DNA from 2 places in the Vibrio sp. SCSIO 43136 genome. Region 2 is predicted to be linked to the other one. Evidence: predicted binding sites of a transcription regulator. Region 2 holds the regulator's gene; the other holds the start of a gene.
What was found. The regulator PurR, encoded in region 2, represses purine synthesis genes. The targets are predictions, from matches to a motif close to TNANGNAAACGTTTNCNTNA.
Positions count from the first base shown of each region.

Region 1: a site for PurR is predicted at 1,536-1,555, ahead of purT (formate-dependent phosphoribosylglycinamide formyltransferase). Genes of this name have one in related genera too.

Region 1 covers NZ_CP071848.1:1,472,224-1,475,407, forward strand. Annotated here, with positions in the region: gene J4N39_RS06780 (thiopurine S-methyltransferase) at 1-236, shown strand, start outside; gene purT (formate-dependent phosphoribosylglycinamide formyltransferase) at 307-1,482, opposite strand; gene J4N39_RS06790 (Bax inhibitor-1/YccA family protein) at 1,634-2,299, opposite strand; gene J4N39_RS06795 (amino acid ABC transporter ATP-binding protein) at 2,533-3,184, opposite strand, start outside.
Region 2 covers NZ_CP071848.1:1,161,545-1,164,728, reverse strand. Annotated here, with positions in the region: gene torR (two-component system response regulator TorR) at 1-329, opposite strand, end outside; gene torD (molecular chaperone TorD) at 563-1,210, shown strand; gene purR (HTH-type transcriptional repressor PurR) at 1,499-2,506, shown strand; cyclic di-GMP riboswitch class I at 2,670-2,762, shown strand; gene J4N39_RS05465 (TfoX/Sxy family DNA transformation protein) at 2,880-3,184, shown strand, end outside.

The sequences.
Region 1 (3,184 bases), 310 kb from region 2:
AGAAAGTGCTGAGCTGTGCAAAAGATGGTGCAAAAATTCTACTCGTCACCTTAGACTATCAGCAGCAAGACATGAAAGGACCACCATTTGCGGTACCAGCATCTGAAGTAGAGCAGTTGTTTTCACGATGCAAGTCAGTGACCAAACTTGAACGCAACGAGAACATTGAGCGTCATGGCAAGCTTAAAGAAGCTTCACCATACTTTGCAGAAGAAGTGTGGCTGATTGAAATTTAGAACTGGACTAAATTAAAAAACGGCTCTCAATTTGAGAGCCGTTTTTATTTGTCTGGTTTCCTAAAACTGGTTAGTAAATCACGTTGATCTTGCCAGCGGCAGCGACTGCGTCTGATACTGATTGTTCGATGGTGTCTCGACGAGTCAATGCAACGCCAAGGCGACGGCGTCCATCAATGTCAGGCTTGCCAAATAGACGAAGCTGAGTTTGAGGTGCTGCTAGTGCGTCACTCATGCCTTCAAAACGGATATTTTGAGAGGTGCCTTGACCAAGTACTACCGCAGAAGCCGAAGGGCCGTATTGAGTAATGTGGTTGATTGGCATTCCTGTGAAAGCGCGAACGTGGAGTGCAAATTCTGACATTTCTTGAGAGATCAAGGTCACCATACCTGTATCGTGTGGGCGAGGGGACACTTCGTTGAAAATAACTTCGTCGCCCTTAACAAATAGCTCAACACCGAATAAGCCGAAACCACCGAGTGCATTGACTACTTTGCCCGCAACGTGTTCAGCAAGTTCTAGCGCTTTAGGCGTCATAGCTTGTGGCTGCCATGACTCGCGGTAATCACCATCTTCTTGGCGATGACCAATCGGTGCACAGAAATGAGTACCATCAACAGCGCGAACCGTGAGCAAAGTGATTTCATAGTCGAAGTCGACAAAGCCTTCAACAATGACTCGACCAGCGCCAGTACGGCCGCCTTCTTGGGCATAGTTCCAAGCGGTGTCAATGTCTTGCTCAGTTTTAATTACACTTTGGCCTTTACCTGATGAACTCATCACAGGTTTTACAACACAAGGTGTACCAACAAATTCTACCGCAGCTTTAAATTCTTCATAACTGTCTGCAAACTTGTAGCGTGAGGTCGGTAGTTCAAGCTCTTCTGCAGCTAGGCGACGGATACCTTCGCGGTTCATAGTCAGTTTAGTCGCATTTGCCGTTGGAACAACGTTTAGTCCCTGTGCTTCAAGTTCAACCAGCTTATCAGTAGCGATAGCCTCAATTTCTGGAACCACAAAATCAGGGTTTTCTTTTGCGATGATTTCAGCAAGAGCATCACCATCTAACATATCGATTGCGTAGCTGCGATGTGCTACCTGCATAGCTGGGGCATTCAAGTAACGATCAACGGCGATTACTTCCATACCAAGACGTTGACATTCAATAGCGACTTCTTTACCTAACTCACCAGAACCAAGTAAAAGCACGCGAGTTGCATCTTTAGCCAAAGCTGTACCAAACATTTTAAAACCCTATCATCAATGGTGTTGGGGCGGATCATACTGATTTTTTGATCTAAAGCAATCGTTTGCGGGGCGGTCGCAGGAGTTTTAACCGCTAGAAAAGAAAAAGCCCGATCACATGGCTCGGGCTGGAAGTTAGATAGCGACTTTATTAGTCGTTGTTCATAATGCCAAGAATACTTAGCAAGCTGATGAACAGGTTGTAGATAGATACATACAGGCTCACTGTTGCTGAAATGTAGTTTGTTTCACCACCACGTACGATCTGCTGAGTCGTTAGCAAGATAACACCTGTTGAGAACAGAACAAACATGCCGCTCATTGCAAGGTAAAGCATAGGCATTTGTAGGAAGATGTTTGCCACCATGCCTACTAACAGTACTACGAAGCCAGCCATTAGAACACCGCCAAGGAACGATAGGTCGCGCTTAGTAGTTAGAGCGTAAGCTGATGCACCCAAGAATGCTAGCGCTGTGCCGCCAAGAGCAGTCACGATAACGTCGCCCATTCCAGCGCCGATGTACATATTAAGTATTGGGCCCGTGGTGTAACCAAGGAAACCCGTGAACAAGAATGTAAATACAAGACCCATGCTGTTGTTGCGGTTCTTCTCAGTTAAGAAAAGTAAGCCGTAGAAACCGACAAGCATTAGGATCAGGCCTGGGCGAGGTAGGTTCATTGCCATAGAAGCCATAGCAACAACCGCCGACCAAAGCAGGGTTAGAGATAGTAGAAAGTAGGTATTGCGCAATACCTTGTTAGTCTGTAGAACACTCTCTTGTTGGCGAGTGCCTGATACCATAGGTCCGTTGTTCATAATCTTCCTCAAAAGATGATTTCTGTATTATTAAGACATTTATGGGGGCAATAGTTCAGAAAATCAAGTGCTATTGCCTGTAATGCGTTACAAAATTGTACGTAAATTAAAGGGATATGTATCCACCTTGCCCTTATTGAGTTTGTAACACATTGTAAGTCTGAGACCACCATGCAGTGACGTGGTAACAAAAAGGGCGACAAATGCCGCCCTTAAATCCTAACGCACTGTTATTAGTGATGCAAAATCTGGCTCAAGAAGTTCTGAGTACGATCAGATTGTGGATTCTCAAAGAAATCTTTCGGGTTATTTTCTTCAATTATCTCACCGGCATCCATAAAGATGACGCGATCAGCCACTTCTTTTGCAAAGCCCATTTCGTGCGTAACACACAACATGGTCATACCTTCACCAGCTAGCTCTACCATTACGTCCAACACCTCTCGTACCATCTCTGGGTCAAGTGCTGACGTTGGTTCATCGAAAAGCATTACTTGTGGGTTCATACATAGAGAGCGAGCAATTGCTACACGTTGTTGCTGACCACCAGATAGTTGACCTGGGTATTTGTCCGCTTGGTCTGGGATCTTAACGCGCTCTAGGTATTTCATTGCAATCGCTTCAGCTTCCTCTTTCGGCATTTTCTTAACCCAAATCGGTGCTAAGGTACAGTTTTCTAAAACCGTTAGGTGAGGGAAGAGGTTAAAGTGCTGGAAACACATACCAACTTCTCTGCGCACAGCTTCGATATTTTTCAGATCTTCTGTTAGTTCATTACCACTAACGATGATTTGACCTTTTTGATGCTCTTCCAAACGGTTGATGCAGCGGATCATCGTTGACTTGCCAGAACCCGATGGGCCACAGATAACGATTTTCTCACCT
Region 2 (3,184 bases):
AATAACTCTCGCAGCTCAAAAGGTTTGGTCACGTAATCATCTGCACCCATCTCCAAGCCGACAATTTTATCGATACTGTCAGTGCGGCCAGTCACCAAGATGATGCCAATGTCCGATTGGCTTCTTAGCTCTCGGGTTAGCATCAAACCATCTTCATTCGGAAGGTTAATGTCGAGCATGACCAAGTCGATGCTGTTGGTTGCAAGCACCTCACGCATCTGTTCCCCGCTTTCTGCTTCGCTGACTTGATAGCCTTCTTTTTGAAAATATCCCGCCAACTTGCTGCGGGTAACAATGTCGTCTTCTACAACTAAAATATGATGGCTCATCGGTACCACTTATATATTTCTAATCTCATTATTATTCTATTCACAATCGGTTACATTTCTAGCCAAGCGACGAAAAATCCTCTGAATTCGACACTTTTATTGATATGAAACAACTGAAAACGGCTGGGTTAACAGTCCTTCATAAGCTGTTATTTTTTGTCTTAATTTGTGCGGATGCTGTTCATTTTGATGCGCTATAATCGTTGCATCAATGCCTTAGGAGCTAAGCTATCATGCAAGAAACCAAACAATTTAATGAAAAGCGTGCCGAAATTTATTGGTGGCTATCAAGCCTATTTGCTGCTGAACTGACAGACAAAGAACTTGATGCCTACCACAGCGCGGACATTCGCGCCTTTATTCAAGGTCTGGCAAGCAACGACAAGCTTAGCACGTCTGCAAGCGCACTGATTGACTGCCTGAATAAATTGCAAGACAGAGAAGATGCACAACTTGAGTTGGCCGCTGACTTTTGTGACCTGTTTCTTACCTCAGATAAAGGCGGTGCACTGCCTTACGCCTCAATCTATGTCGGGAAATCTGGTCTGCTCAATGACGTTCCTGCACAAGAAATGGCGGCATTGATGAATGAAAAAGGCATTGGTATGCAGGAGGGCTTCAACGAGCCTGCAGACCACTTAGCCGTCGAACTCGACTTTTTGGGCAATCTCATCATTCAATCTAACCAAATCGAAGACGAAGACGCATTCGAACAAGCGCTCGCCGAGCAAAAAGAGTTTATTAATAACAAGTTACTTAACTGGCTGCCTAAGTTTGTAAAAGCATGCAAAGACAACGACGAGTATGGATTTTACGCCGCAGTTTCTACGCTATTAATTGACTTTTTGGCGTTAGATAGCCAATACCTATCGGGTGAGTAGCGTCTTGTTCGGTGTATCAAATCTAGAAAAAATTATAATATTGTGTGAGCTGTAAATAAGTAATCAGCATATTAGTGATTGTCAGCCCCCAAATATGGGGCTAAAATTGTGAACGCAAACGATAAAAAAATGATTTCTAGATGAAAACAACGTAAACCGCTGTTCATAGGCGGTTTTTGTGTTTTTGGTACATGTGATTCTAGCGATGAGCCATAGCTAACCATTCGGTGCGTTTTTGGCGTAAACCCATGACAAACCATCGCTCATTCGCTAACTCAGGATAACCTTATGGCCACTATTAAAGATGTTGCGCGTCTTGCTGGAGTTTCTACCACGACGGTTTCGCACGTAATTAATAAAACTCGCTTTGTTGCTGAAGCTACTCAAGAGAAAGTAAACAAAGCGGTTAAAGAACTTAACTATGCCCCAAGTGCGGTTGCTCGTAGTTTGAAATGTAACTCGACTCGTACCATTGGCATGCTGGTAACCCAATCCACTAACCCATTTTTCAGTGAAGTTGTCGACGGTGTAGAAAGCTATTGTTACCGTCAAGGCTACACTTTGATCCTATGTAATACTGGTGGTATCTACGAAAAGCAGCGTGACTATATTCGCATGCTAGCGGAGAAACGCGTCGATGGCATCTTGGTGATGTGTTCAGATTTGACAGAAGAGTTGCATCAAATGCTCGATTCGCACGCCGACATCCCTAAAGTGGTGATGGACTGGGGCCCAGAAAGCTCTGGTGCAGATAAGATCATTGATAACTCTGAAGAAGGGGGTTATCTAGCGACGCAATACCTGATCGAAAATGGCCACACCAACATCATGTGCCTATCAGGCCACTTAGAAAAAGCGGCTTGTAAAGAGCGCATCGCAGGCTTTCGTCGTGCGATGGACAAAGCGGGCCTGCCAAGCGATGACAGCAAGATCATTGAAGGTAACTTCGAGTGTGACACCGCGGTGCTGGCTGCCGATAAGATTATTGCTATGGGTGAAGAGCGCCCAACAGCGGTATTCTGTTTTAACGACACAATGGCATTGGGCTTGATGAGCCGCCTCCAAGAGAAAGGCATTAAAGTGCCTGAAGACGTGTCTGTGATCGGTTACGACAACATCGACCTTTCTGGTTACTTCTCGCCACCTTTGACTACGGTTCACCAACCAAAACGTCGTGTTGGTAAGACGGCATTTGAACTGCTACTTCAGCGAATCAAAGACAAAGAGCACGAGCGTCGAGTTTTCGAAATGCAACCAGAACTCGTAGAACGAAAATCAGTTCAGAAATTGAACTAAGATCTCGAAAACCTAAGTGAAACAAAGCACGCATCAAGCGTGCTTTTATTTGAATCAAGATCACATTAAGGAGAGCTAATTGTGATGTTTATTCCGCCTTTTCACTATGATTTGACTAAGTCAGGTGCAATTTAACTGACTTCGTTACATTGGATATATCGTGTCACGCACAGGGCAAACCATTTGAAAAAATGGGACGCAAAGCTTCCGGCCTAACTCAAACGGATTTGTTTGAAATGGTAGCGGGGTTGCCGATGGCAAATATGCAAACCTTCCTACAAGTGTTTGAATGAACACTCTTAGATGTGCATCGATTTGCTAATTTCTCGGACCTGAAATTTAGTGGCTTAACTTCTAAACCGAGACTCACAGCATGGATAAACCAGTTTTAAAAGACTCGCTGAGATTATTCGAAGCGTTAGGGACAATAAAGTCTCGCTCAATGTTTGGCGGATTTGGCGTGTTTGCCGATGAAGTCATGTTCGCACTTGTGGTAGGTGAAACCCTCTACATTCGAGCAGACAGCGTCAAAGCACAATACTATCGTGAACAAGGCCTTGAGCCCTACGTATACAAAAAGCGCGGCTTTCCTGTCGTGACCAAATATTTTGCCGTGCCTCAAGAGCAGTGGCAGAATCCGAGCGATATATTCGCAGAAGCAACACACGCACTCTCCAT